Regions from separate parts of the Rhizobium sp. 62_C5_N11_2 genome, predicted to be linked through region 3. Evidence: predicted binding sites of a transcription regulator. Region 3 holds the regulator's gene; each other region holds the start of a gene.
What was found. Region 3 encodes HrcA, which represses chaperone genes, less so after heat shock. Its sites were predicted from a motif close to GTTAGCACTCNCNNNNNGNGAGTGCTAAC; they were not measured.
Positions count from the first base shown of each region.

Region 1: the regulator HrcA is predicted to act here: its motif matches at 4,097-4,125, upstream of groES (co-chaperone GroES).
Region 2: the regulator HrcA is predicted to act here: its motif matches at 4,008-4,036, upstream of groES (co-chaperone GroES).

Region 1 is NZ_JBPWPW010000002.1:944,828-954,744, forward strand. Features, by position in the region: gene AB8B31_RS28115 (SDR family NAD(P)-dependent oxidoreductase) at 64-813, shown strand; gene AB8B31_RS28120 (SDR family oxidoreductase) at 806-1,555, shown strand; gene AB8B31_RS28125 (hypothetical protein) at 1,536-1,793, opposite strand; gene groL (chaperonin GroEL) at 1,848-3,476, opposite strand; gene groES (co-chaperone GroES) at 3,636-3,950, opposite strand; gene AB8B31_RS28140 (hypothetical protein) at 4,302-4,592, shown strand; gene AB8B31_RS28145 (hypothetical protein) at 4,701-5,057, shown strand; gene AB8B31_RS28150 (DUF2934 domain-containing protein) at 5,111-5,437, shown strand; gene AB8B31_RS28155 (HD domain-containing protein) at 5,443-5,862, shown strand; gene AB8B31_RS28160 (hypothetical protein) at 6,011-6,280, opposite strand; gene AB8B31_RS28165 (hypothetical protein) at 6,325-6,588, opposite strand; gene AB8B31_RS28170 (HIT family protein) at 6,838-7,344, shown strand; gene AB8B31_RS28175 (DUF2264 domain-containing protein) at 7,392-9,242, opposite strand; gene AB8B31_RS28180 (ABC transporter substrate-binding protein) at 9,319-9,917, opposite strand, start outside.
Region 2 is NZ_JBPWPW010000001.1:548,381-558,297, reverse strand. Features, by position in the region: gene ileS (isoleucine--tRNA ligase) at 1-1,597, opposite strand, end outside; gene AB8B31_RS02760 (bifunctional riboflavin kinase/FAD synthetase) at 1,883-2,866, opposite strand; gene AB8B31_RS02755 (TIGR01459 family HAD-type hydrolase) at 2,881-3,729, opposite strand; gene groES (co-chaperone GroES) at 4,094-4,390, shown strand; gene groL (chaperonin GroEL) at 4,463-6,103, shown strand; gene AB8B31_RS02740 (hypothetical protein) at 6,735-7,211, shown strand; gene AB8B31_RS02735 (glutathione binding-like protein) at 7,353-8,063, opposite strand; gene AB8B31_RS02730 (DoxX family protein) at 8,272-8,685, shown strand; gene hisG (ATP phosphoribosyltransferase) at 8,768-9,463, opposite strand; gene AB8B31_RS02720 (ATP phosphoribosyltransferase regulatory subunit) at 9,460-9,917, opposite strand, start outside.
Region 3 is NZ_JBPWPW010000001.1:1,192-11,108, reverse strand. Features, by position in the region: gene AB8B31_RS00065 (helix-turn-helix transcriptional regulator) at 1-653, opposite strand, end outside; gene AB8B31_RS00060 (VOC family protein) at 743-1,141, shown strand; gene AB8B31_RS00055 (DUF1150 family protein) at 1,420-1,677, opposite strand; gene AB8B31_RS00050 (Hsp20 family protein) at 1,725-2,150, opposite strand; gene AB8B31_RS00045 (nucleoside hydrolase) at 2,429-3,373, shown strand; gene grpE (nucleotide exchange factor GrpE) at 3,413-4,045, opposite strand; gene hrcA (heat-inducible transcriptional repressor HrcA) at 4,157-5,245, opposite strand; gene rph (ribonuclease PH) at 5,374-6,093, shown strand; gene AB8B31_RS00025 (VOC family protein) at 6,090-6,515, shown strand; gene rdgB (RdgB/HAM1 family non-canonical purine NTP pyrophosphatase) at 6,516-7,160, shown strand; gene hemW (radical SAM family heme chaperone HemW) at 7,170-8,372, shown strand; gene AB8B31_RS00010 (saccharopine dehydrogenase family protein) at 8,440-9,522, opposite strand; partial or broken gene dnaA (chromosomal replication initiator protein DnaA) at 9,660-9,917, opposite strand, start outside.

The DNA.
Region 1 (9,917 bases), on a different contig from region 3:
AGTTGGCATATAAGTGATAACATACAATGCTAGTGGCGTAACTGAAAATACTGAGGTGGAACTTTGAAGAACCAGACCGCAATCATCGTCGGCGGCGCTTCCGGGCTCGGATTGACGACGGCCAAGCTGATGATATCGCATGGGGCGACCAGGATTGGGCTCATCGATCGCAACGAGCAGCTGCTCGGCGTCTCGGCCGATGCGCTTCGCGCTCTGGGCGCCGAGGTGGAAACGGCGGTTGCCGACATTTCCCGGGCGGAAACGGCTCATCGCGGGTTCAATGAGATCGCCGGCAAGCTCGGTCGGATTCACGTGCTCGTCAACAGCGCCGCCATCTATCCGAGACGCCCTATCCTCGAGATCACCGACGAGGAATGGGACCTCGAAAATGCGATCAACGTGAAGGGTACCTATCATATGATGGTGGCCGCCGTTCTTCATATGCGCCAGCACGTGAACGCGCCCGAGGTTACCGGGCGGATTGTCAACGTGACCTCGGTCGATGCTTTCAAGGCTCATCCCCAGAATGCGCATTACGCCGCAACCAAGGCGGCTGTCGTCAGTCTGACGAAATCTTTTGCCCAGGAATGCGCCAAGGACCAGATCCTTGTCAATTCCGTCGCTCCTGCCGGTTTTGCGACGGATCGCGCCAGGGAGCTGGGATTTCTTCCGGAACTGGCCAAGGCCAGCGCGCTTGGCCGCGCAGCCGAGCCGGTCGAAATGGCGGAGTGGATTGTCATGATGGCATCGAGCCGCAACACCTATGCCACCGGCGAAAACGTCGTCGTCAGCGGAGGCTACATCTATGTCTGAGCCGCTGCCCTATCAGGTTGCCCTGGTCACCGGTGCGACGAGCGGCATCGGTCGCGCCACCGTCGGCAAACTACGCGAGATGGGGCTGACGGTTTATGCCGTTGGCCGAAACGCCGAGGCGCTCGAGGAATTGGCGCGGGAAAGCGGGGCGAAGCCGGTCCGTGCCGATGTGCGCGATACCGCCGAAATCGTCAAGCAGCTTCACGGAACAGACGTCGACATCCTGGTCAACAATGCCGGCATTCTCTCGACACGGGCGACATTCAGCGAGATCGAACCGTCCGAGATCGATGCCATGATCGACATCAATCTCAAAGCCCCGATGCATCTGACCCGCGCATTCCTGCCTGCTATGGTCGAGCGAAAGCGCGGCCACCTGATCTATATCGGTTCGAGCGGCGGCCAGGCACCCTATCCGAACATGGCGGCCTACGGCCCGTCGAAGGCCGGGCTCAGCCTGTTTTGCGACAATCTGCGCTGCGACCTGCTCGGGACCTCGGTTCGCGTGACCGAGGTGGTGCCGGGTCGAGTCCAGACGGAGCTTTATCGAACCGCAATAGCGGGCAACCAGGCGCGGACCCTGCTTTATGACGGCTACCGTCCGATCCAGCCTTCCCACATCGCCTCGATCATCTCCAACGCCATCGAGCTTCCCGTCTTCGTCGACGTCGCCAGGATAGAGGTCTTCCCGACGGACCAGGCGACCGGCGGCGGCACCATGGTCAAATTCCCGGAGCAGTAGGCGGGCGCTCGCTCGCTTCGAAGAGGCCGCGGGCCGCCTCGACCATCGACTGCAGGTGATCGGGGTCGCGCACGCCCTGTCGGTAGAGCTCGATGACGATGCTCGCCATTCGTTCGGCTTCGTCGCTGTCCCTTGCCACCCCGTAATCGGCGCTGAGCCTGTCGAAGACGCGCTGGCAGGTTTCAAGATCGCGGGAGTCCAGCGGCACCTGCGATCGGTTTTTGATCGTTTGAACCATCTCTATTCCCTCGGATGAGGCCCGCCCGGCGAGGCCGGCGGGCCGGCAAACGCCTTAGAAATCCATGCCGGGGCCGGCGGGCATTGGCGGCGGCGCGTCCTTCTTGGGCTTCTCGGCGATCATGGCTTCCGTCGTGACGAGAAGGCCGGCGATGGAGGCCGCATCCTGCAGCGCGGTGCGAACCACCTTGGCCGGATCGATGACGCCCTGTGCATAAAGGTCGCCATATTCGCCCGTCTGAGCGTTCCAGCCGTAGGAGAACTCGCTCTTCTCGCGCAGCTTGCCGACAATGACCGAGCCTTCCGCGCCGGCGTTTTCTGCGATCTGGCGAGCCGGCGCCTCGACCGCGCGGCGAACGATGTCGACACCGACGCGCTGGTCACCATTGGCGGTCTTGACGGCGTCGAGCGCCTTGACGGCGCGCAGCAGCGCCACACCGCCGCCCGGCAGAATGCCTTCCTCGACCGCCGCGCGGGTTGCGTGAAGCGCGTCGTCGACGCGGTCCTTCTTCTCCTTCACCTCGACCTCCGTCGAGCCGCCGACGCGGATGACGGCAACGCCGCCCGCGAGCTTGGCAAGGCGCTCCTGCAGCTTCTCGCGGTCGTAGTCGGAGGTGGTTTCTTCGATCTGAGCCTTGATCTGGGCCACACGACCTTCGATGTCCGTCTTGGCGCCCGAACCGTCGACGATTGTGGTGTTCTCCTTCTCGATCGACACCTTCTTGGCACGGCCGAGCATGTCGAGCGTGACGGATTCGAGCTTGATGCCGAGATCTTCGGAGATGACGGTGCCGGCGGTCAGGATGGCGATGTCTTCGAGCATGGCCTTGCGGCGGTCGCCGAAGCCGGGCGCCTTGACGGCGGCGATCTTCAGGCCGCCGCGCAGTTTGTTGACGACGAGCGTTGCGAGGGCTTCGCCTTCGACATCTTCAGCGATGATGAGCAGCGGCTTGCTGGACTGGACGACGGCTTCGAGAACCGGCAGCATAGACTGCAGGTTCGAGAGCTTCTTCTCGTGGATGAGGATATAAGGGTCTTCGAACTCCACCCGCATCTTGTCGGCATTAGTCACGAAGTAGGGGCTGAGATAGCCGCGATCGAACTGCATGCCTTCGACAACTTCGAGTTCGGTTTCGGCGGTCTTGGCTTCTTCGACGGTGATGACGCCATCATTGCCGACCTTTTCCATGGCTTCCGCCAAAAAGCGGCCGATTTCGGCATCGCCATTGGCGGAGATCGTGCCGACCTGGGCGATTTCGGAATTGTTTGAGATCTTGCGGGCATTGGCCTTCAGTTCCGCGACGATGGCGGCGACCGCAAGATCGATGCCGCGTTTCAGGTCCATCGGGTTCATCCCTGAGGTAACTGCCTTGGCGCCCTCCTTGACGATCGCCTGGGCCAGCACCGTTGCGGTGGTGGTGCCGTCGCCGGCAATGTCGCTGGTCTTCGAAGCAACTTCGCGGACCATCTGGGCGCCCATATTCTCGAACTTGTCTTCGAGTTCGATTTCCTTGGCGACCGAAACCCCGTCCTTGGTGATGCGCGGGGCGCCGAACGACTTGTCGATCACGACGTTGCGGCCCTTCGGACCGAGGGTCGCCTTCACGGCGTTGGCCAGGATGTCGACGCCACGCAACATCTTCTCGCGGGCTTCGGTGCTGAATTTGATTTCTTTAGCAGCCATGTCCTCACTCCTTCATAGGCAGCCAGAGCAATTCCAGGAAAAGTGCGTAGCGGTTTTTCCGTTCGGAATTGCGTCAGAAATAAAAGCTTGGAGCGGTTCTGCGTTTCCATGAAAAGCTGATGCGCTCCTGCCCTGCATTGACTGATGTCCGCAGGGATCTCATGCGGCCTGCTTCTTTTCGCCCTGGGCTTCGATGATGCCCATCACGTCGCTTTCCTTCATGATCAGCAGGTCTTCGCCGTTGATCTTGATCTCGGTACCGGACCATTTGCCGAATAGGATGCGATCGCCGGCCTTGACGTCGAGCGCCTGTATCTGGCCGGCGTCGTTGCGTGCGCCGGGGCCGACGGCGATGACCTCGCCTTCCTGCGGTTTCTCCTTGGCGGTATCGGGAATGATGATGCCGCCCTTGGTCTTTTCCTCTGAATCGACCCGGCGGACGAGAATGCGGTCATGAAGCGGTCGGAACGACATGTCTTCCTCCATCGACAAACAATGATGACGTTGTTCCCTAGCCGGACCGGATGACCAATCCGGGCGGGTGCGCAGCGCGCGAGCCGCGAGCCGTGCGAGAATGATTTGGTTCGACGGCTTTGCAATTCAAGAGGGATGAAAGAAAAATTAGCACTCCCTGCCCGTGAGTGCCAACGCCTGTCAGGGAACAGAAAATCGGCTCCCGCGTTCGAATGATGAAGGCGATGGCGCCGTACCGGAGGCGAGTTCGAGCTATACTGAACTTGAATCCGGATTTCGGCGTTCCCAACTCTTTGATGATCGAGGCTTAATGAGCTCGAGCAGCGTCCCACGTCTTTTGGAGTGAGTGACATGGAAGAGAAGACCAATATAATCAAAGACCTCAGTATCGAGGAACGCGAGGAAATCCTCGTCGATATCGCTCGAACGCTGGAGGACACGGCGCGTGAGGCCTATGTCGAAGGCAATACGCATTTCGCCGCACTTTCCAACAACATGGCCGAAGCGATCCGCGTCAATGCCGATGAACTCGCCCGTGACGATCCAGAAAATGCCGAGCTCGTATTTCAGCAGGCGACGGCGATGATCTCGCAATTCGAGGCCGTGCACCCCTATCGAATGGTGAGTATGGCCGTTCATTGATTGCCGCCCGGACGGTGCGGCTCGATCGCCCGCTCAAATCAATCGCAACCCACGCGGAACTCTCACTGCTTGCAAAGGTTATTGGATCACAACATCGAGAGGTGATCCATGATGACTTCCAGATCCAACGTGCCGCCCGAGAGCGGGACAGATGACGCTCGTTCCGCCGATACGGAGCGAGCCGAGACCGATCGCAAGCGAGCATTGGAAAATGCCCGGCGCAACGTGAGTTCGACATCAGATCGCGATAGCGGCACTGAAACCCCAAGCCTGAAGCTTGCGAAAGAATATCTCAGCCTTGGCGGCCACCGTCGGTCCATGATCGACGACAACATCACCGATGTTCGCCAATGGGATGAGGATCCACCCGAGGCCGAGCGGTTCTGGAAGGAACGGGTGGAGACGCTTTCGAAGGGCAAGCGCAAACAGGTGGAGGATTTTCTTCCAACCGTCAACACGCCGTGAAAGCGACTGGGCCCGTTCCTCGGATGGCTCATCAAATGCCCCTGGAGGCGATCATGGCTATAGACAAGCACGAGCAGATCCGTCGCCGTGCCTACGAGATCTGGGAGGCCGAGGGCCGCCCGGATGGCGCCGACGAGCGCCATTGGCTTCAAGCCTGCGACGAACTTGCCGGCGAGGATGAGCATGAGACGCTGCAGAACCTGCTCGATGAAGACGATAGGGATGATGCAGCGCTGCTTCAAGGCGCCGGTGAGAGCGGCGATCTCGATCGGCGGCCGGCGAGGCCTGTCCAGGCCGCCGTGGCTCCCGTCCCTGGCATCGAGATGACGACGGGCGAAAAGCCTTCCCGACGGAAGATCAGGAAGACCGAGGGACCGTGATCGCCATGCAGCATCTCGACCATGCCATCCAGATTGCTCTTACGGCCCATGAAGGTAAGGCGGACAAAACCGGCCGGCCGTTCTTCGAGCACTGCCAGCGGGTAGCCCTTCTGGTTTCCGGTGACGAGACGCGAACGGTCGCCTATCTTCATGACGTCGTCGAGAAGGGAAGCGGCTGGACGCTCGACAGGCTGAGGGAAGAAGGCTTTCCGCCGGCGATCATCTCGGCGGTGAATGCTCTGACAAGGCGGCCGGACGAGCCGGATGACGACTTCGTCAGACGTGCGGCATCAAACCCGCTGGCCTTGCCCGTCAAACGGGCCGATCTCGAAGATAATCTCCGGCAGGCCGAACAAGCTGGCAAGAAAACGGAAAAATACCAGCGCGGCCTGGATCTTCTGCGCGACATCAGGAACGGACAATAGGAGTTCGGACAAATTTGCGCAGTTCGCCTGCAACTGCCACCAAGGTTGGCAATCGGCGCAAGAGCGCACTGCTCGGCTTCCATGTCATGTGCCGAGCGCGACTGCAACCTGGCCTCCGGTTGCAGCGGCGGAGGTCGTTGGCTCTATTTCATGCTTTGTTGGTAAACCACACGGTCGGCGCGCCGAGCACGCCTCCCGTGCGCATCGCCGTCTTCAGCTCGTCCAGCTTGCTGAACGTTTGCGCCGCTTCAAGCGTGGCAAACTCGTGGGTGACGGTAATATCGTTCGGATTGTCGATGGCTCGATAAACGGCTTGCGCCGTCACCCCATTGGCCTTCTGCACCGGCGAAAACGCATCATATATCTTGCGCCAGGCGGCGTAATCGGAGACCTCGTGCCTTACGAATAACGTCGTCATATCATCCTCCCGCGTTGCATTTCCAGGTTTGGTTGAGAGGCGTTTTACGATTGCACGAGGAACACCATGGTCTCGGGCAAGACACCATCATTCGCCATCGCATCGGCCGCTGCCTTGGTCTGCATGAAGGCCATCAACTTTTCCATATCAGCAACGTCCATGACCAAACCAACGCGATTAGACGTTTGAGGGTCTGTAAACGTGCGAATGTTCGTGACGCCAATCGGTTCCAATACCTGCTTGCGGATGGGTGAAGCGAGCCAGTGCTTCGTGTCTTTGACATTGTGATGGACCATTATGGTAGGCATTGCATCCTCCTCTGGCCTTGAAAAATGAAAGGCCAGTACATCACTACGCTTTGCTAAACTTTAGTTCAACAATATTGCGATGAGGGGGTGTTTTGCTATTTCTACCGAAGATATAAATATAATTATTTGGAGTAATCCGAAAATATTACGGTTGGCCACCGGTTTTGGCGCGTGTTATTTTTCCGGCAATGGCTTTCGCAATAGTTCAGGCGTCCGCGACCGCCGCGCGAGAGACGACGGAGGTTCAGGATGAACGAACGCCGACCATTTGATCTCAGGGCCTATGTGCACGACATCGGAACAAGGTCATGCTTTATCTGCGGATTGGTCAGGAATGACCCCGACTTCTTTCATCATCGCGTTTTTGAAGACGACGAGACGATCATCTTCCTGAGCAAGTATCCCACTCTGCCCGGCTATTGCCTTGTCTGTCCGAGGGAGCACCTCGAGGATCTGGCGCGAGACATGTCGACCGATGAATATCTTCGACTACAGGAGAATGTGCATATTTTGTCTCGCGCGCTCAAAAGCGTGTTCGACGCCGAACGAATTTATGTGCTTTCGCTCGGCAGCCAGCAAGCCAATAGCCACCTGCATTTTCATGTCGTTCCCTTAGCCTCTGGTGTGCCTCTTGAAGAGCAGCAATACCACGCGCTGATGGCGGAGTACGGGGTTCTGCAGATACCTGACGATCAAATGGCACAGTTGGCGCAGCGCATTGCCGAAGCATATCGTTCCGAGTTGACCGCCCGATAATCAACCGTCCGGCTCGCGGTTGAAACCCGGAAGCCAGTGCCTCCGAGCTACGTCCCGAGAGCGAATGCCGGCACCCCCGCGCCTTTCTCTCGAAAGAGCCGCTCCACCTCGTCGAGGCGGGGGTTGGCGGGCGGGTTATCGAGCGCATTTGCCCAATTCTCGCGACTGGGCAGGGCCATTGCCGCAGTTGCGAGCACGATGGTTCCGGGGCCGATTTCGCCGCGCAGCTGCGGCAGCAGGGTCTTGGCGTGGATGAGGTTGGTGTTTGGGATCGGGCTCATCGCATGGCCGGCCCTCGGATTGGGCGATAGATCCACGATAGCGCTGACGTCGGTCTGCCCGTACCAGACAGCCCGGCCATCCCTTGCATCGGAGCGGTCGGCATTGAAATCCGCGCGTTCGATCGCAAAGCCGCCTTCGATGGTGCTGAGGGCGCGCGGCGTAGCGATGCGGTGTAGGCGGATGTGCCACGGGTTTTCGGGAAGCAGCCAGGTTTCGATGGTGACGTCGTTCCAGGGGCGCCAGCGCGAATAGAGCAGGTCGCCTGTTATCAACGCCTCTTCGAGGGTTTCCCGCATGCGGAAATGGACGCCGTCGTCTGAGAGACCGATCATGCCGTCGAAGCTTGCGGCGGAGAAATTCCGGTCGTCGGCTTCGATGTTGAAAGCGTAGCGCGTGGAATAGACGAATTTCGAATATTTCTCGTTTGCGCCGAGCATCTTGTCGTGCTGCTGCCCCGAGGAGAGCACAACCACGTTTCCCGGCGTGTGCATGGCGACCATTCCCGCCGGCGTCAAAGCGACCGGCTCCGGAAATTCCGGCTGCGGCGCCTCCTCGGCGGTCCAGAACGGATGATCCCCCGCAAGAGCGAGCGGCAGGAAGAATTTCAGCGCCCAATAGGGTGACCCGGGAGAATTGTAGCTCTCGCTCATGAAGAGGTTCGGGTAGCCGTAGCCGACGGAGAGAACGCCGTCGCGCTCGGCAATCGGCATCGCCGACCACCAGCGGATATGGCGCATGTAATAGCCCTTGATCTCGGCCCAGGGCAGGGCTTCGACGCCGGCAAAGGCAAGCGCGCCCCAAAAGCCGCCCGCCGCGAAGCGGTAGGTCTGGCTGCGGCCGAAGGCAAGTGCCGCGCCATCGGGGCCGAACCAGTGGCGGATATCCCCGGCAAAGGTCTGGGCGCGACGCCGGAAGCGGTCCTTGCGCGCCTCGTCGCCTCGCGCCAGCACCGCATAGATCAGGCCGTAGAAATGCATGGCGAAGGGAATGTAATGATCGACCCGCCGGACCGGTCCGTCGCGATACCAGCCTTCCCCGAGGTCGAAAGCTTCCAGTTCTTCGAGATAGGCGAGGGTTTTCCGGTGATCGAACGCCACGCTTACGCGTTCCAGCCCGAGATCGATGAGCACACGAAAGAATTTCCAGTTGTTGTCGATGAATTCCAGCTCGCGCGCTCTGAGAAGATAGGCAGCGACCGTCTTCTTATCGCTGTCGTCAAGCGGTTCCCAGATATGCTCGGGGACAAGCGCCAGGGCGAAGCCGACGGCGGCGAGCTCGACCAGCCGCTGATTGCGGTCGGTAAGATCGCCCCAATATTCGGGATGAGCAGGATTGGTGCCGTTTGCGAGCCCGCGCCGATAGAGCTCCCAATGCGGGAACGCACCGCCGCCGGCAGCGAGCGGAACAATTCCCCAGAGCGGCCGCGCAAATCCTTCCAGGTCCGCCGCTGCCCGGTCGAAGATCGCGCCGGCTGCACCGAGGCGCACACGAGCGCCGCCTTCGGAAAAATACGGCAGCAGCGGTTCGAACAGATCGATGACGGCCTTGGAGAGGTCGTCGCGTGTCTTCAGGGGATTGCCGAAAAGCGGATTGGCCCGGGCGGGATCATATATCATTGTCAGCTCGAAATTCATGAAAAACCCGATCGGCCGCGGGCGGATGGTAACCCGCGGCCGTCGATATCTCGTGGGCCTACTTGATGGCCTTCACGCCTTCGGTCATTTCCTTCAACCCGTCGTCGACGGTGGTGTTGTCGGTCATGATCGCGTCATGCACACGGTTGAGCACCACCTCGATCTTGGCGGCGTTTGGGTTGACCGCCATCTCAAGGTAGGTTTTCAACGGCTTCAGCGCCTCCTTGCTGGCCGCATCCTCAGGAAAGCCCGGCGTTGCCGCGATCTTGGCGCTGACGTCATCCGTCTTGAGCGCGGGGAAGGTGCCCGTCGACGCGATGACATCAGCGCCCTCAGGACCGGTGACGAACTTGATGAAATCGAGAGCTGCATCCTTGTGGTCGGAATTGGCGTTGACCGCCAGCCCGGAGATCTGCGCGGCCGTTGTCCCGGCCGCGACGCCGTCGGGATGCGGGAACTTGACGATGCCCCAGTTCTTGCTCTTCGATTCACCCGATTTCACCTTGGTGATCTGGGTGCCGACGAACCAGGTTCCCATCGGCAGCATGCCGATCGTGCCGTTGAAGAAGAGCGCCGAATAATGCGTGTTTGACGTCTTCAGGAAGGCGTAGGAGGGAATCGCCCCATCCTTCTGCAGGGTGAGCGCCCTATCGTACC
Region 2 (9,917 bases), 550 kb from region 3:
AGGCTTCGAGGATGCGGGCGTTGACGGCTTCATCGACCAGGACCTCGCCCTGCTCGTCGGCAAAGACGGCGATCGGCACGCCCCAGGCGCGCTGGCGCGAGAGCACCCAGTCCGGGCGACCTTCGATCATGGCGCGCAGGCGGTTCTGGCCGGCGGCGGGCACGAAGCGCGTATCGTCGATTGCACCGAGCGCGCGCGAACGCAGCGTCGTGCCGTCGGCAAGGGTCTTGTCCATATAGACGAACCATTGCGGCGTGTTGCGGAAGATGACCGGCTTCTTCGAGCGCCAGGAATGCGGATACTGGTGCTTCAGCCGGCCGCGGGCAAAGAGCGCGCCGCGGGCGATCAGCTCCTTGATGACGCGGTCGTTGGCATCGCCCTTCTTGCCGTTGTCGTCGATGACGCGGGCGCCTTCGAAGCCGGGGGCGTCTGATGTGTAGAAGCCGCCGTCGTCGACCGGGAACGGGATCTTGGTCTCGACGCCGCGGGCCTCAAGCGTGCGGACAGCCGACATCCAGGCATCAAAGTCTTCGCGACCGTGGCTTGGCGCCGTGTGCACGAAACCGGTGCCAGCATCGTCGGTGACGTGATCGCCATCGAGCAGCGGCACGAGGAATTCATAGCCACCGCCGAGACCCTTGAAGGGATGCGCACAGGTCATCGCTGCGAAGTCAGCCGAAGAGACATCGCTCAAGCGCTTGTACTGCAGCTTGGACTTGGCAAAGGATTCCTCGGCCAGCTTATCGGCAAAGATCAGCTTTTCGCCCGGGCGCGGGCCAAAATCGTTCTCGGCGGCCGTCACCTCATAGAGGCCGTAGGAAACACGCTCGGAAAAGGAGACCGCGCGGTTGCCGGGGATCGTCCAGGGCGTGGTCGTCCAGATGACGACGAATGCATCCTTGAGCGCAGCCGGACCTTCGACGACGGGGAATTTCACCCAGATCGTATCGCTCTCATAGTCCTGGTATTCGACCTCGGCCTCGGCCAGCGCGGTGCGCTCGACGACCGACCACATGATCGGCTTGGAGCCGCGATAAAGCTGACCGCTTGCGGCGATCTTCAACAGTTCGCCGGCGATGCGCGACTCCGCGTGGAAGTTCATCGTCGTATAGGGATTGTCGAAGTCACCCTCGATGCCGAGACGCTTGAACTCTTCCGCCTGGACCTTGATCCAGCCGGCGGCAAATTCACGGCATTCCCGGCGGAATTCGTTGACCGGGACCTCGTCCTTGTTCTTGCCCTTCTCGCGGTACTTCTCTTCGATCTTCCATTCGATCGGCAGGCCGTGGCAATCCCAGCCGGGCACGTAATTGGCGTCGTAGCCGCGCATCTGGAACGAGCGGTTGATGACGTCCTTGAGGATCTTGTTCAGCGCGTGGCCGATATGGATGTTGCCGTTGGCATAGGGCGGACCGTCGTGAAGGACGAATTTCTCGCGGCCAGCGGCGGAAGCGCGCAGTTTCTTGTAGAGACCCATCTCCTGCCAGCGCTTGACGAGTTCCGGCTCCTTCTGCGGCAGGCCGGCGCGCATGGGGAAATCAGTCTCGGGCAAATAGAGGGTCTTCGAATAGTCGATCTTTTCGGCTGTGTCGGTCATGTCTGGCAATCGTTTCTGGCGGCCCGGAAAGGGCGCAGCGGGCGTGAAATAGCTGGTGGCGGAAGCGCTCGTTTCCAAGCGCTGAAAACCCGGACCTTCCGGCCGCTTAGCGCGCGCGGAAGGCCGGGCCGATAATTCGCATCATCATTGCCAGCCGAAATTTCGTCATCGCGCCGGTTCATAGGCGTTTTTGCCGGGAAAAGGAAGAGAAGAATTGGCGGCTAGCAATCGGCATCAACGGCTGAAATTGACGGTATGCCAGCGACAGCCGCACTCAAGGCGACCTTAGGAAAAGCACAGTTTCCCATCAAGCGCACTGAGCGGCGTAACACCCGCAAGCAGCGCCCTCGCCTCTTCCTCATCGCGTTTGATCTGGGCGACGAGCGGATCGAGGCCGTCGAATTTCAGCTCGGGTCTAATATAGCCGAAGAAGGAGACTGAGCAGAGCTGGCCGTAGAGATCGCCGCTGAAATCGAAAAGATAGGTTTCGAGCAGCGGCGCGCCGTTTTCCGTCACCGTCGGCCGGCGGCCGTAGCTTGCGACGGCATCGTGGAGCGTGCCGTCCTGACGGCGGAAGCGGACGGCGTAGATGCCGGCGGCAAGATCGACCTCCGGCGGCAGGCGCATGTTGGCTGTTGGAAAACCGAGCTGGCGGCCGAGCTTTTCGCCGTCGATCACCTCGGCTTCCACCGTGTAGCGGTAGCCCAGCATGCCGGCGACTTCGCTGACGCTGCCCTCCTTCAGGAGCGCGCGGATATGGCTTGAAGAGACGACATCGGCGTTTTCGTCGCGGAAGGCATCGATCAAGGTGACGCCGAAGCCGTAGCTATGGCCGGCATTCATCAGGAAGGCGGGACCGCCCTCGCGGCCGCGGCCGAAATGGAAATCGAAGCCGGTGACGACTTCGGAGGCGCCGAGCCAATCCTTCAGGATCGAATGGATGAAATCATCGGCCGAGCGCTGCGAGAATTCGTAGTCGAAGGGATACTCGATGACGGCGCTGAAACCCAGCGTTTCCAGGATGCGGGCCTTCAGCGGCGCGGGCGTCAGGCGGAAGACCGGCGCCTGCGGCCGAAAGACCGTGCGCGGATGCGGCTCGAAGGTCAGCACCAAAGCGGGGATACCGCGCGCCTTGGAGATTTCGAGCGCGCGGCTCAGCACCGATTGATGGCCGCGGTGCACGCCGTCGAAATTACCGATGGCAATGACGCCGCCCTTCAGATGGGCGGGCAAGGGTTCCCGGGTTTCATTGCGGTGGAAGACGGTCATCGGCTGGCTTCTCTTCATGCAAGGCGTGGCATCCACCACTTCGGCGCGGCTTTTTCCCGTTCGAGATAGGCGTTGAGGATCGCCTCGTCTGTTTCGCCGTTGAGGGTGTATTCCTTGGCGTGGATACCGCCGCTGATGTAAAGAAGGTCGAGGCCATAATTCAAGGCACCGCGCACATCGGTCGGCATGCCGTCGCCGATCGCCAGCACTCGGTCGACGGGGAAATCACCGCGAAGCTCGCGGGCAGCGGCCAGCGTCGCCTCGTAGATCGGCCGGTGCGGCTTGCCGGCGATGCGGGTGCTGCCGCCGAGCTGTTCGTAATAGGCGGCCATGGCGCCGGCGCAGGGGATGATGCGATGGCCGCGCTCGACGATGAGGTCGGGATTGGCGCAGATCATCGGCACGTCGCGGGCTTTAAAGTCGAGAAGCATATCGGTGTAATCCTCCGGCTTCTCGGTCTCGTCGTCGTAAAAGCCGGTGCAGACCAGCGATTGCGCTTCGCCCGCGGGCTTATGCTCGACGTCGAGGCCGTCGAGGAGCGGGGTGTCGCGCTCGGGACCGAGCAGAAAGACCGTCTTCGGCCCTTCGGAGATCAGACCGCGAGTGACGTCGCCTGAACTGACGATCCTGTCATAGGCGCTGTCGGGAACGCCGATCTGGCGCAGCTGCTCGACCACCTGCCAGGAAAGACGCGGCGAATTGGTGATGAGGACGACGGCGACGCCACTCTCGCGTGCCGCTTCAAGGGCGGCTGCCGCCTTCGGGAACGGATCGACGCCGTTGTGAACGACGCCCCAGACATCACAGAGCACCACATCATAGTGACTTGTTATCTCCGAGAAGTTTTCTATCCGCTTCGCCATTCCGATTTCCCGATTTGCTTCAGTCACCGGTGACATTGCAAAGGCGCAAGGCGATGGCAAGGCATTTTCTTTGCTGCCGGCCAATGGGAAGATTTCGACCGGCGATCGGCGGGAGTGGATGGGCAAAGCTTGACGATCCCATCCCGAGGCGGAGGGGTACGGCTGCGCCGGGTTTCGGCCGCAATCTCCGACTATTCTCCGGCCTCTTCACAATTCCGGCGCAAAAATTCGTGATTGCTCTCATTGACTCCTTTCGGAGCCATCCCTAAATGCTCGTCGCTAGCACTCACCGCAAGGGAGTGCTAACACCTATCCATGTGGGCCACTCCGGTCCGCGAATGTCATTCGATCGAGGGATTAGACAATGGCAAGCACCAACTTCCGCCCCCTTCACGACCGCGTCGTTGTTCGCCGCGTTGAGTCCGAAGCCAAGACCAAGGGTGGCATCATCATTCCCGATACCGCCAAGGAAAAGCCGCAGGAAGGCGAAATCGTCGCCGTCGGCTCCGGCGCGCGCGATGAGTCCGGCAAGGTTGTCGCACTCGACGTCAAGGCTGGCGACCGCATCCTGTTCGGCAAGTGGTCCGGCACCGAAGTCAAGATCGACGGCGAAGACCTTCTGATCATGAAGGAAGCCGACATTATGGGCATTATCGGCTGATCGGCCGACCTGCTTTCCCGAAATGGCTGACGGGCTCTTTGCCCGAACAACTCGAATTCAGGAGTTAAGAATATGGCATCTAAAGAAATCAAGTTTGGCCGCACCGCGCGCGAAAAGATGCTGCGTGGCGTCGACATTCTCGCCGATGCAGTGAAGGTCACGCTCGGCCCGAAGGGCCGTAACGTCATCATCGACAAGTCCTTCGGCGCTCCGCGCATCACCAAGGACGGCGTTTCGGTCGCCAAGGAGATCGAACTCGAAGACAAGTTCGAAAACATGGGCGCCCAGATGGTCCGCGAAGTTGCTTCGAAGACCAACGACATCGCCGGCGACGGCACCACGACTGCAACCGTTCTTGCCCAGGCGATCGTTCGCGAAGGCAACAAGGCCGTTGCCGCCGGCATGAACCCGATGGACCTGAAGCGCGGCATCGATCTTGCTGTTGCTGACGTCGTGAAGGATCTCCAGGCCAAGGCCAAGAAGATCTCCACCTCGGAAGAAGTTGCACAGGTCGGCACGATTTCGGCCAATGGCGACAAGCAGGTCGGTCTCGACATTGCTGAAGCCATGCAGAAGGTCGGCAACGAAGGCGTCATCACGGTTGAAGAAGCCAAGACCGCCGAAACCGAACTCGAAGTCGTCGAAGGCATGCAGTTCGACCGCGGCTACCTCAGCCCCTACTTCGTGACCAACCCGGAAAAGATGATCGCAGACCTCGAAGATGTCTTCATTCTCCTTCACGAGAAGAAGCTCTCGAACCTGCAGTCGATGCTCCCGGTTCTCGAAGCTGTCGTCCAGACCGGCAAGCCGCTCCTCATCGTCGCTGAAGACGTAGAAGGCGAAGCCCTCGCAACGCTCGTCGTCAACAAGCTGCGCGGTGGCCTCAAGATCGCTGCCGTCAAGGCGCCCGGCTTCGGCGATCGCCGCAAGGCCATGCTCGAAGACATCGCCATCCTGACGGGCGGCACTGTCATCTCTGAAGATCTCGGCATCAAGCTCGAATCCGTCACGCTCGACATGCTCGGCCGTGCCAAGAAGGTTTCGATCTCCAAGGAAAACACCACGATCGTCGACGGTTCGGGCGCCAAGACCGACATCGAAGGCCGTGTTGCCCAGATCAAGGCTCAGATCGAAGAAACCACCTCCGACTACGACCGCGAGAAGCTGCAGGAACGCCTTGCCAAGCTCGCTGGCGGCGTTGCCGTCATCCGCGTCGGCGGCTCGACGGAAGTTGAAGTGAAGGAAAAGAAGGACCGCATCGACGACGCGCTCAACGCGACCCGCGCTGCTGTTCAGGAAGGCATCGTCCCCGGCGGCGGTATCGCTCTGCTCCGCTCCTCCACGAAGATCACCGTCAAGGGTGCAAACGACGACCAGGAAGCCGGCATCAACATCGTTCGCCGCGCCCTGCAGTCGCTCGTTCGTCAGATCGCTGAAAACGCAGGCGACGAAGCCTCGATCGTTGTCGGCAAGGTCCTCGACAAGAACGAAGACAACTTCGGCTACAACGCCCAGACATCCGAATATGGCGACATGATCGCCATGGGTATCGTCGACCCGCTCAAGGTCGTTCGCACGGCGCTGCAGAACGCCGCTTCTGTCGCATCGCTGCTGATCACCACCGAAGCCATGATCGCCGAACTGCCGAAGAAGGATGCCCCAGCTGGCATGCCGGGCGGCATGGGCGGCATGGGCGGTATGGACATGATGTGATCGGCGAAAGCCATCACTGACCACCATTCCGGTATCCGGAACAGGAAGGGCGGCCCTCGGGTCGCCCTTTCTTTTGTCCAAAGCGATTCGACGCCCGGCCCAATTGGCATAGCGATGAAACGTTTGCCTGGCTCCTATTGCCGACTCCGCGGCGCGAAGCTTGCGCCAGGCTTGCGCTGCCCGCGTCTTTCTCAGCTTGCCAACATGCGAGAGAACACAGTGTTGCGGCAAGATTTCCGGCCTGACGCGGAGTGAAAACGCTTCCAAAACCCTCAAGGATGATCTTCCGATGCTGTTTCTCGCGAAATCGCGCGCAAATGCAGACATCCCGTGAAAGGATGCGAATCCGAATACCCCTTAAAAAGCCGTTGCCGTTTGTCCAAAAGCCCCTATAAATCCGCGCTGCAATTAAAGCGCGCCCGGCGATAATTTTTCGCCAATAGACGAGACCGGAGCGCGGAAGGCGATGCGTGAACGTTCGGCTTCGAAGGGCTCCGGTTACGGAGGCCAGATGGCCGTGGCAATCATCGCCGGAGGTAAGCGCGGGCATCATGCCCGCTGCTGCGTGATCCTGTTTCTTTGTGTTTGCCGAGCGTGCGGCGGAATAGCCGCATCCGAACTGGGGAACGCCTTGTTTAAGATCGCCAGAGCCAATGCAGCCGCACCCTTGACGCCCGGCTCGCTTGATGACGCCAATCAAAATCACGAGATGTTGGCGCAGTTTTCCGTTTCCGAAGCCTGGACTGGAGATTTTTCGAGCGGGATGCTCCGTCTCGGCGAATGGAGCGCGATGCTGCACGGCCTTGCCGCACAGGAATGTGGACTCTTAAGCCTGATCCGCTGCTACGACGCCAAGGAGCGCAGCCACATATTGGAGCTGTTTGAGCAGGCGGCGACGCTCTGCTCCTCCTTCTGTTTTTCGACGACGATCATCATGCCGAACGGCTTCCGCCAGCCGCTGTTCTGCATGGGCGAGTCGAACGGGCTTGAGCAGAAATACAGCGGCAGCATGGTTGGCGTCTTCATCTTTCCACGCTTCAAGCTGGAAGGGGCAAGCCAGATCACGACAGCGCCGCGCGTCTTTTCAGATGCGCAAAAGTCGCTGTAGCCCGCAAATTGCTGCAAACTCCTTAAATCGGTTCCGATCTAAAGAGTTGTGCAGGAGCCGGCGATAGGCCGGAAGAGCAAAATCAACGGCCGCTCCCGACGTCTTCGAGGGCGGCCTTTCTACTTTCCAGCGATCTGTTGGTTACTCCGGCTTGACCGGGATGTTGAGGCCCCTGGCACTTGCCGGACGGGCGATGCAGCGCTCCAGCCAGTCCGAGACGGCGGGGAATTTCGCATATTCGAGCACCTCGCGACCGCCATAGAAGACATCGGCGCCGCGAACCCAGGTGAAGGTGGTGATGTCGGCGATCGTATACTGATCGCCCATGATCCACTGACGACCCTTCAGCCGGCCCTCGAGCACGCCGAGCAAGCGTTTGGATTCATCGCGATAGCGCTCCACCGGGTAGGCGTTGTTGGCGACCTTGTCGGCAGCGAATTTGTGGAAATGTCCGAACTGGCCGAACATCGGGCCGATACCCGCCATCTGGAAAAACACCCACTGGATGGTTTCGTAGCGACCGGCAGCATCAGCAGGGATGAGCTTGCCGGTTTTTTCCGCGAGATAAAGCAGGATGGCGCCGGATTCGAAAAGACCGATCGGCTTCCCGTCGGGACCGTTTGGATCGATGATCGCCGGAATGCGGCCGTTCGGATTGAGAGATTCGAATTCTGGCGACTTCTGCTCGTTGGCGGCGAAGGAAATATAATGCGGCTCATAGGCGAGAGCGAGCTCTTCGAGGGCGACGGAGACCTTCACCCCATTCGGCGTCTGCAGGGAATAGAGCTGGATGATATCGGAATTTCTAGCCGGCCAGCGCGTCGTGATCGGAAATGCGGAAAGATCTGCCATCGGAGCCTCCATGTTATCAGCCGACCATAGGAGACGAGGCTTCACAAAGGCAAGCGATGGCCGATCATCGTTCCATATTATTGAACGAACTGTCCGCTTCCGTTTATCTTTCCATAAAGCAAGAAAAAGGCGACATAGGTGACATCCGAGGTCCATCCGGTGCCGGGGCACCCAGATCTCCAGAGTCCTTCAAACGGAGACAACATCCATGTCCAACGTCATCATCCTGATTGCCCGCATTCTTCTGTCTTTCATGTTCATTCTTTCCGGCTTCATGAAGCTCACCGATCCTGCCGGTACTGCGGGCATGATCGCTGGTGCCGGCCTACCGGCAGCAACCCTGCTGGCCTATGTCGCAGGCCTTTTCGAACTGCTGGCCGGGCTTGCGGTTCTCACAGGCTTCCAGGTCCGCATTGCCGGCTGGCTGCTCGCCGCCTTCTGTGTCTTCACGGGCATTGCCTTCCACCTGCCCTACGCGAGTGGTACGGAACTCGTGAACATTCTCAACCAGATCATGGTCATGAAGAATATCACGCTGGCCGGCGCGTACATACTACTCGCCACCGTCGGTGCCGGCGCCTATTCGATCGACGCACGCCGCGGCTCCTACGCAGCCGCCTGATACCAGCAGACATCCTCCCATAAATGCGAAAACCCGCCGTCATCCGACGGCGGGTTTTTGCATGCTTTTCGAATGGCACTAGCTAGAGGGCGTCGCGCACTGCCTCGATGATTGCCTGCACAGCCGGTTCGCCGGCATGGCTTTCCTTGCGGGCGCGTACTAGGCAGGCCTGCGAATGCAGGATGACGCCGTCCTGGAGCACCTTCAGATGGTTGGCGCGCAGCGTCGAGCCGGTGGAGGTGATATCGACGATGATATCGGCCGAGCCGGACGCGGGGGCCCCCTCGGTGGCGCCCAGGCTTTCGACGATGCGATAAAGCTGGATGCCGTGCTGGCTCGAAAAGAACTGCTGGGTCAGCCGCCAGTATTTGGTGGCGATGGCAAGGCGCCTGGAGTGGCGGGCGCGGAAATCGGCGGCGACATCGACGAGATCGGCCATGGTGTCGACATCGAGCCAGATCTCCGGCACGGCAACGACGACATCGGCATGGCCGAAGCCGAGCCGGGCGCAGAATTCGACGCGCTTATCGACCTCGGCAAAACCTTCCCGCATCAGATCCTCGCCGGTGACACCGAAATCGACGGTGCCGTTGCCGATTTCACGGGAGATTTCGGAAGCCGAGAGGAAGGCGATCTCCACATCATCCCAGCCTTCGACGCGGCCGCGGTAGGAGCGATCGTTGCCAACCGCCGAGATCGTCATGCCGGCACGTTCGAAGATCGCCGAAGCGTCCTCCTTCATCCGGCCCTTGGAGGGAAGCGCGATGGTGATGGTCATGCGGCTGCCCTTTCGGTTTCGATACGGTCGAGCCAGAAGGAGAAGCCGACGGCCGGAATGCGGTCCGTTGCGCCGAGGAAAGTCAGGAGCCGATCGAAGCGGCCGCCGCCGGCGAGCACCGCGGTCGAGCCTTCCACCGTCACCTCGAAGACGAGGCCGGTGTAATAATCGAGCGGCCGTCCGAAGGCGGCGCGATAGTCGAGACAGGAAAGATCGACGCCGGCATTGGAAAGTGCTGCGACCCGGCCATTGAAGCGCGCGAGGGCGTTGCCGAGTTTCAGCCCGGCAGCATCGGCGAAACCGGCAAGGGCCGCGGACGCATTGACGAGCGGCACGTCAAGCGACAGGAACTCTTCCAGCACGTGGAAGGCCGCGTCGTCGAGGCGCGTTTCGGACAGGATAAGCTTTTCCTTGAGCCGTCGGGCAATCTCCAGGGCCGAACGGCCGGCATTCG
Region 3 (9,917 bases):
TGCCTCAGCTTGCTCCGGGACATGCCTATGGATTCACCGAGAATCTCGACTTTGAGGATCCGTTCCGTGCGGAAATGACGGAAGGCTTGTTTCGATTGGCACCACGCGATCAAGAGGCTGTGCGTGTCGGCATAGCCGAGAAGCACAGGCCAGACGATGCGGCTGGTGATCGTCTCATCCGCCGCGCGATAGTCGAGCTCAAGCTTGCGGCCTTCCCTGATCGCCAACCTGAGCGGACGCGTATCGCATGTCACATCGCCGCCGACATCATCCGGTTTGATGCCGACGGCGGGTTGGGCAATATAGGGAAGAAGGTCCTGCGGCATGACCGATGTGATCTTGGCCATCACATCGCTGGCGGCATTCCGCATGGCCGCGTCATTCAACCTTGCCACCATTTGAACGCCGAGCACGACGGCCTCGATCTCGTCAGGCGTCAGCATGAGCGGCGGCATGTCATATCGCGGATCGAGGACGTAGCCGAACCCCGCTTCACCCTCGATTGGAACACGCTGGGCAATCAGGTGTGCGATATCGCGGTAGACGGTTCGCCGCGCGACCTCAAGTTCATCCGCAAGCTCAGACGAGGTCACCGGGCGGCTCGACCGTCGAAGAATCTGGATGATCTGAAAAAGTCGATCTGCTTTTCGCATGCCTGATGACTCCTGCTGCCACAACGCTGTCAGCACGGCTATGTCACAAAAGCAAGGAAAGAGACGGTCGCGCACCCAAGGAGAAGATCATGAAGTTCGCATCCACCCGCCTCATTGCCTCGGATATGACCGGCATGGTGGCCTTTTATGAGCTTGTGACGGGCTGTCGCGCCGACTGGCTTGCGCCCCTCTTCGCCGAGATCGTCACCCCCGGCGCGAGCCTCGCAATAGGCAGCGCGGAAACCGTGGCCTTGTTCAGCGAAGGCAGTGCGGAGCCCGGGGCCAACAGGACGGCCATTCTCGAGTTCATGGTATCGGACGTCGATGCGGAATTCGCACGGCTCAAGGACCAGGTCACGGTCGTGCACGCCCCCAAGGATTTGCCTTGGGGCAATCGGACAGTGCAGATTTCCGATCCCGAGGGGACACGCGTTGCCCTCTATACACCCGTAACCGACGCCGCGAGACAGCGTTTCGCCGGCCGTTGATTGACCGACGCTGTTTGCCGGAGCTTTTGTTTGAGTAACGTTCCGCGCGTCGACGACCGCAACCAGCACGACTCGTCGGCCGCCTCTGGCTCATAGTTGCCCTCGATAGGCCTGGTGACAGGTGCTACCGAATCCTGGAATTTTCAACGTCTTCGCACATAAGGCGTCGAAAGGAGGCTCCGCGCATAGGTCGCGACAAGCAGCCTCAACCGCAGCGAAATCGGATAAGCGGCCACGCACCGGACGAGCGCTGAAACGCGACGGACGCTAACTGACGGTCAGTGCAGGCTGACCGTCTTCAACTCGTCCTCGGCAGCTTTGAAGAAGGTGCTGGAGCGGTTGTCCGTCAAAAGGATCGGCGTGCCGTCGGCGCCGAAGAGTGCCCAGAGATCGACGGTCGGATCGATATCCGGCGCCTCGGGAAAGCACTTGGCGACCTCATCGGTCCGCATTTTTCTGATATAGGCGACCTCGCCGTTGCCGATATGGGCAAGCTCGGATTTGGTCAAGTGAGACGTGGCTTCTTTCATCAACATTCCTGTTCCTCCGGGAGAAGGGACCAACGGTTCGACAAACCGTTGTGCTACTGTGAGACCGAAATGTTAATTTTCTTGACCATTCTCGCAGGTTCCGGACGAATTAGATCGACGGAGAGCAGACCGTTCTTCAGGCCGGCGCCGAGCACCTGCATGCCGTCGGCAAGAACGAAGGTGCGTTGGAACTGGCGGGCGGCGATGCCGCGATAGAGATAATCCCGCTCGCCCTGTTCGACCTGGCGGCCGCGGATCAGAAGCTGGTTCTCCTCAATGGAGACATCGAGTTCCTCCTCGCTGAAGCCGGCCACGGCAAGGGTGATGCGCAAACGTTCCGGCGCGCCGCTGTCGGCGCCGATGCGTTCGATATTATAGGGCGGATATCCGTCGCTCGCCTTGGAAATGCGCTCGAGCGTCTTTTCCATGGCATCGAAGCCCAGAAGCAGGGGGCTGGCGAAAGGGGTAATGCGGCTCATCTCTTTTCAAGTCCTTGACGCAAGCGACCATCCCGGACCTCAAACGCAGCATCCGGATGCCGCTAATATGGGGAGAAGAGCCCGGCGCTGCAAGGCGTGGGCGCGACCTGTCGGCGCGCCCTCTCAATTTTGAGGTGGTGGCGGCCCGGCTCTTTCCTTGACAAAGCCTCCGCTGCCTCGCATCAAAACGTGCCCGCGCGGAATGTGCTGATTTGTGACGGGAAGTGAAGAAATCGGTGCATGCCGATAACACGCAGTGCGAGGATGGAACGATCGGAATGGCAAGCGCAAGAAAGATCATCATCGACACGGATCCCGGCCAGGACGACGCGGCCGCCATCATGCTTGCCTTCGGCAGTCCCGATGAGCTGGAGGTTTTGGGGATCACCACGGTCGCCGGCAACGTGCCGCTTTCGTTCACCAGCCGCAATGCGCGCATCGTCTGCGAGCTCTGCGGCCGGACGGAGACCAAGGTTTTTGCCGGCGCCGATGCGCCGATCGCCCGCAAGCTGGTAACCGCCGAACATGTGCACGGCAAGACCGGCCTCGACGGTCCGGAACTCAGCGAGCCGACGATGGCGCTGCAGCCCGGCCATGCCGTCGACTTCATCATCGAGACGCTGCGCCGCGAGCTGGAGGGCACGGTAACGCTGTGCACGCTCGGGCCGCTCACCAATATCGGCATAGCCTTCCAGAAGGCGCCCGACATCGTCCCCCGCATCCGCGAGTTGGTGATGATGGGCGGCGGCTTCTTCGAGGGCGGCAACATCACGCCGGCGGCCGAATTCAACATCTATGTCGACCCCGAGGCCGCCGACATCGTCTTCCGCTCAGGCGTTCCGATCGTGATGATGCCGCTTGACGTGACGCATCAATTGCTGACCCGCAAGGACCGGGTGAAACGCATGGCCGAGATCGGCACGGCGCCGGCAAAGGCCATGGTCGAGATGCTGGAATTCTTTGAACGCTTCGACATCGAGAAATACGGTTCCGACGGCGGGCCGCTGCACGACCCGACCGTTGTCGCCTACCTGCTGAAGCCGGAGCTTTTCCAGGGCCGGGATTGCAATGTCGAGATCGAGGTCCAGTCCGAACTCACCGTCGGCATGACGGTCGTCGACTGGTGGCATGTGACCGAGCGCAAGCGCAATGCCAGGGTCATGCGCTATGTCGATGCGGACGGCTTCTTCGATCTGCTGATCGAACGCTTCGCCCGCATCTGATCCTTTGGCCTCCCTCTCCCGAGGGAGAGGGAAATGATATCAGGCGTCCTTCTCGTCGAAGACAGAGTTGGTTTCGGCTTCGGCCGGCTTCGGGCCGCCCTTGGCGACGCCGACCATGGCCGGGCGCAGCACGCGCTCGCCGATGGTGAAGCCTGCCTGCACGACCTGGACGACCGTGTTGTTCGGCACGTCCGGGTTCGGCACCTCGAACATCGCCTGATGGAAATTCGGATCGAACTTCTGGCCAACCGGCTCCAGCTTGCGGACGCCGTGGCGCTCGAGAGCCGACAGCATGGCGCGCTCGGTCATCTCGACACCCTCGATCAGCGTGCTCAGGCCGGCATCGGCCGCAGCCTTGGTCTCCGGAGAGATGGCATCAAGGGCGCGGCGCAGATTGTCGGAGACGGCGAGCATGTCGCGCGCGAAACCCGCGACGGAATAGGACTTGGCATCCTTCACCTCGCGTTCGGTGCGGCGGCGCAGATTGTCCATCTCGGCAGCAAGGCGCAGATAGCGGTCGCGCAGTTCGCCGTTTTCGGCTTTCAGAAGCTCGATCGGGTCCGGCTGGGCGGGCTCTTGCTGCGCAGTTTCGTTCTCGACGTAGGCGGCAGCGTCGGCTGCGGCATCGGCCGCAGTTGCGTCAGGTCCGTTTTTCGTCGTGTCATCGGTCATGACGGTCTCCGGTTGGTGTCTTCAGATGCGCCCGATATCGAGGTTTGACCGAAAAAAATCAAGTCTGCGTGACAAAGAAGCGAAAATTCCGCACACTTGATAGCTGCTGTGTCAAAGCTGATTGCGCGAAAGGCGGGAGACGAGCTGGGCTGTATAGTCCACCATTGGCACGATACGGGAATAATTGAGCCGCGTCGGGCCGATGACGCCGACGGCGCCGACGATGCGATCATCATCGTCACGATAGGGCGCGACGATCAGCGACGAGCCGGACAGCGAGAAGAGCTTATTTTCCGAACCGATGAAGATGCGCACCCCCGAACCGCTTTCGGCGAGATTGAGGATCTCGATCAGGCTGTCCTTCTTCTCGAGATCGTCGAACAGCAGGCGCAGCCGGTCGAGATCCTCGGCGCCGGCCAGGCCCTCGAGCAGGTTAGCGCGGCCACGGATGATCAGCTGAGCGGGCTTTCCCTCGTCCGGGCTGCCGGACCAGACAGCGATGCCCCGCTCGACGAGATCGCGCGACAGGGCATCGAGCTCGTGGCGGACGTCGTCCTTCAGCCGGCTTAATTGCTTGCGAAGCTCCGGCAGGGTCTGGCCGGACATGTGGGCATTGAGAAAATTCGCCGCCTCCGTCAGCTGCGAGGAGGTGACACCCGCCGGCAGCTCGATGATGCGGTTTTCCACCTGATCGTGATCGCCGACGAGCACGGCGAGCGCCTTTGTCGGTTCGAGCCGGATGAACTCGACATGTTTCAGCACCGGATCGCTTTTCGAGGTGATGACAAGGCCGGCACCCCGCGAAATGCCGGATAGCATGCGGCTTGCCTCGTTCATCATCGATTCCACGGGGTTACCGCCGCTTTCGGCCCGCACCTGCCGGTCGATGTTGGCGCGCTCCTCGGCGGAGAGGTCGCCGACCTGCATGAAGGCATCGACGAAGAAGCGCAGGCCGATCTGGGTCGGCAGCCGGCCGGCGCTGACATGCGGCGAATAGATCAGGCCGAGCTCTTCGAGATCGCTCATGACGTTGCGCACCGAGGCCGGCGACAGCGACATCGGCAGCAGCCGGGACAGGTTGCGCGAACCGAGCGGCTCGCCGCTTTCCAGATAACCTTCGACGATGCGACGAAAAATTTCCCTGGAGCGCTCGTCCAGCGCAGCTACGGCATCCGAAACCGACGTCGACCTGATGCCCATGAAGCTTTCGAACCCGCGCTGATGATACTTCCCGAAAAGTAAGTCAAACTCGCACCCGTGGCAAAAGGGAATTTGCAAATGAGCGCCGCCAATCGTAGAAGCGGTCAAATAAACTCCAGGAGATAAGAATGCGGCCTTCAGGCAGAAAAATCGACCAGATGCGCAAGGTCTCGTTCGAGCGCAATTTTTCCAAGCATGCGGAAGGCTCCTGCCTGGTGAAGTTCGGCGATACGCATGTGCTCTGCACGGCGAGCCTCGAGGAAAAGACGCCGCCATGGCTGCGCAATACCGGCAAGGGCTGGGTCACGGCCGAATACGGCATGCTGCCGCGGGCGACCGGCGAACGCATGAAGCGCGAGGCCGCCGCTGGCAAGCAGGGCGGCCGCACACAGGAAATCCAACGGCTGATCGGCCGGTCACTGCGTGCCGTCGTCGACCTGCAGGCGCTCGGCGAACGGCAGATCACGCTCGATTGCGACGTCATCCAAGCCGATGGCGGCACGCGGACCGCTTCGATCACCGGCGGCTGGATCGCGCTTTACGACTGCCTGAAATGGATGGAAAGCCGCAACATGATCAAGGTCGACCGGGTCCTGAAGGATCACGTCGCCGCCATCTCCTGCGGCATCTTCGCCAGCCAGCCGGTGATCGATCTCGATTACCTCGAGGACTCCTCGGCCGAGACCGATGCGAACTTCGTCATGACGGGAACCGGCGGGATCGTCGAGATCCAGGGCACGGCCGAAGGCACGCCGTTCAGCGAAGGCGAATTCACCTCGCTGATGCAGCTTGCCAGAAACGGCATCGGCGAACTCGTGGCGCTGCAGAAGCAAGCCGTCGAAGGATGAACCCCATGCTGGAAGGCATGTTGGAAACGGCGCTCTATGCGCGGGATCTCGACCAGGCCGAGACGTTCTACGAAGACGTTCTCGGACTTGAAAAGATCGCCCGCGCCGCCAATCGGCATGTCTTCTTCCGCTGCGGGCCAGGCGTTCTCTTGATCTTCAATCCCGAGGAAACGGTGAAGCCGCCGGCGCCTGAAGCACTGCAGGTGCCGCCGCATGGCACGACCGGCCAGGGCCATGCCTGTTTCCGGGTGTCCGGCCGCAATATCGATGCCATGGCCGAACGGCTGACGGCGGCGGGTGTCGCGATCGAATCCGAGGTGCGCTGGCCGAACGGCGGCCGCTCGATCTATTTCCGCGATCCGGCCGGCAACAGCCTGGAATGCGCGGAGGCTAAAATCTGGGGCATCGAACAGGATATCTGAATGCGCAAGCTTGAAACGAAGACCATCGTCGTCGCCAGCCACAATGCCGGCAAGATCCGCGAGATCCAGGAATTGATCGGGCCGCTCGGCTTCACCGCCAAATCGGCCGCCGAGCTGAACTTCGTCGAACCGGATGAGACCGGCACGAGCTTCGAGGAGAATGCGACGATCAAGGCGGTCGCCTCGGCCAATGCCGCCGGCATGCCGGCGCTTTCGGACGATTCCGGGCTGGTGGTCGACGCACTCGGCGGCGATCCTGGTGTCTACACCGCCAATTGGGCGGAGAAGGCCGACGGCACGCGCGATTTCGACATGGCGATGGCCAAGGTGGAAAAGGCGCTGCAGGATGCGGGCGCGACAAAGTCCGAACAGCGCACGGCGCGTTTCATCAGCGTGCTCTGCCTCGCCTGGCCGGATGGGCACACGGAGCTGTTCCGCGGCGAGGTGGAAGGCAGCGTCGTCTGGCCGCCGCGCGGCACCCAGGGCTTCGGCTACGATCCGGTGTTCCAGCCTGAGGGCTACGGCATCACCTTCGGCGAAATGAGCGGCGAGGAAAAACACGGCTGGAATGTCGGCAAGCCGCAAGCGCTGTCGCACCGGGCCCGCGCCTTCAAACTCTTTGTCGAAACCTGCCTGGAGGCATAAGGTCGGTCCGTGGTCAATCTCGACACGCCAAGCATCTCGCGCGACGCGGCCCTGCTGCCCGATACCGGCGAGCCGGGCTTCGGCGTCTATGTGCATTGGCCCTTCTGCGCGGCGAAGTGTCCCTATTGCGACTTCAACAGCCATGTGCGCCACCAGCCGGTGGATCAGGAGCGCTTTACATCAGCCTTCCTGACGGAGATGGCGACGGTCCGATCCATGAGCGGGCCGAAGACGGTGACGAGCATCTTCCTCGGCGGCGGCACCCCCTCGCTGATGAAGCCGGAAACGGTTTCGGCCATTCTCGACGGCATTGCACGGCACTGGCATGTGCCTGCCGGTATCGAGATCACCATGGAGGCCAACCCTTCGAGCGTCGAGGCCGAACGCTTCCGCGGCTATCGGGCGGCCGGCGTCAATCGCGTCTCGCTCGGCGTGCAGGCACTGAATGACCGGGATCTGAAATTCCTCGGCCGGCTGCATGATGTCGCCGACGCGCTGAAGGCAATAAGGCTGGCCCGCGACATTTTTCCGCGCATGTCCTTCGACCTCATCTATGCCCGGCCCGACCAGACGGTCGAGGAATGGGAAAAGGAGCTGAAGGAGGCGATCTCCTACGCGGTCGACCATCTTTCGCTCTATCAGTTGACCATCGAGGAAGGCACGCCCTTCTACGGCCTGCACAAGGCCGGCAAGCTGATCGTACCGGACGGCGAGCAATCGGCGCTGCTCTACGAGGCGACGCAGGAGATCACCGCGCGCGAGGGCATGCCGGCCTATGAGGTTTCCAATCATGCCCGGCCGGGGGCTGAAAGCCGGCATAACCTGACCTACTGGCGCTACGGCGATTATGCCGGCATCGGTCCAGGCGCCCATGGCCGGTTGACGCGTGGCCCGGAGAAGCTCGCGACGGCGACCGAGCGCAAGCCGGAAACCTGGCTCGACATGGTCGAGCGTGACGGGCACGGCATTCTCGACGAGGAGCGGCTCGGCTTCGAGGAACAGTCCGACGAGCTGCTGCTGATGGGGCTGCGGCTCAGGGAAGGCGTCGATCTTGCCCGCTGGCAGCAGCTTTCGGGCCGCGACCTCGATCCGAAACGCGAGGAATTCCTGCTCGAACACAAATTCATCGAGCGGATCGGCAATTCACGCCTGCGCTGCACGCCGTCCGGCATGCTGATCCTCGATTCCGTCGTCGCCGATCTCGCCTGCTGACGTCAATACGACGAGCGGAATTGCAGCGCGGCGGCATCGATGTTGTCGCCGCGCCGAAAAGTGTGTCTCAGCGGTGGCTGGTCGCACCCGCCTTGAAGAGGCTGCCAGTTGGCGTTTTCAGGAACATCTCCAGCGGAATATGCTCCTGGTGCAGGAAGCCGGTTGCCGGCAGCAGGCCGTCGCGGACCATCTCGATGACGGCGACGACGGAGGCTGACGTCGTCCAGGCGATCGCCGTGCGGCGCGCGCCGGCAATCTCGATCGGGTAATAGGCGCGCACGAACTCCTTGCGGCGCAGGCTGCCATTCTCGCTGCCTTCGGCAGCGACATGGACATAGACGACATCGTCTTCAACAGGCGGCTTGGCATTGGTCAGGATCTCGCCGGCGAGCTTGCGCTTGTCGCGCATCAATAGCTCATGGAAGAAGAAGTTCATCAGCTCCATATGGCCGGGATAACGCATGGTCTTGTAATCGAGATTGTCGATCTTGCCGAGCATCGTATCGCACATGGTGCCAAGGCCACCCGACGTCGTAAAGGCTTCGAGCTTGACGCCGCCGACATAGACGGTCTCGTGCCATTCCATCGGCGAGACGAGCTTGCGCACACCGCCCTCGATGACCTCGCAGTCGTTCAGATATTCGTTGACGACGCCCTCGGGCGACCAGTTGAAGGCGTAGCCGAGCAGTCCGGTCGGATGCTGCGGCAGGGCGCCGACGCGCATGCGGATCGAACGGCAGCGATCGAAGCCGTCGGCCAGGCTTGCGCCGACGATGCCGACAAAACCCGGCGCCAGGCCGCATTGCGGCGCCATCAGGCCGCGGGCGGTCTTCGACAGCTCGATGATGAAATTGGTTGTGGGAACGTCTTCGGTCAGATCGAAATAGTGGATGCCGGCAAGATGGGCGGCGCGCGCCAGCTCGATGTTCAAATGATAGGGCAGGCAGGAGAGCACAGCCTCGACATTCGAGAGCAGTTCGCCGATCACTTGGGGATCGGAGATGTCGCCGGTGCGGCACTTGAAGGGGACGTCGCTAAGCGGCAATTGCGCGTCGACGCCGATGACCTCGAAGCCGCCTTCATGCAAAAGCGTCGCCGCCAGCCGTCCGACCTTGCCCAGGCCGAGAACGGCGATCTTTTCAAAACTCATTCATTCCTCCCACGCGCCGTTTTGGCGCTTCAGTCTTTGACATGCACGTAATGCGCGGGAGGTATAGAATAAAAAACTTATAAAGGAAAACGGCCGGAATCGCTTCCAGCCGTTGAATCCTTAAGAAAACCCGTCGATTATTCGTTGATCAAGCGCTTCAGAAGCTCGACTTCGTGCGAAAGTTTGGTGTCTCCCGAAATCAGCTCCTCGATCTTGCGCACGGCATGCAGCACGGTCGTGTGATCGCGCCCGCCGAAACGGCGGCCGATCTCCGGGAAGGAGCGCGGCGTCAGTGTCTTCGACAGATACATGGCGATCTGGCGCGGCTTGACGATGACGCGAGTGCGGCGGTTTGAGACCAGTTCCTGACGCGAGACGTTGTAGTGTCTTGCGAC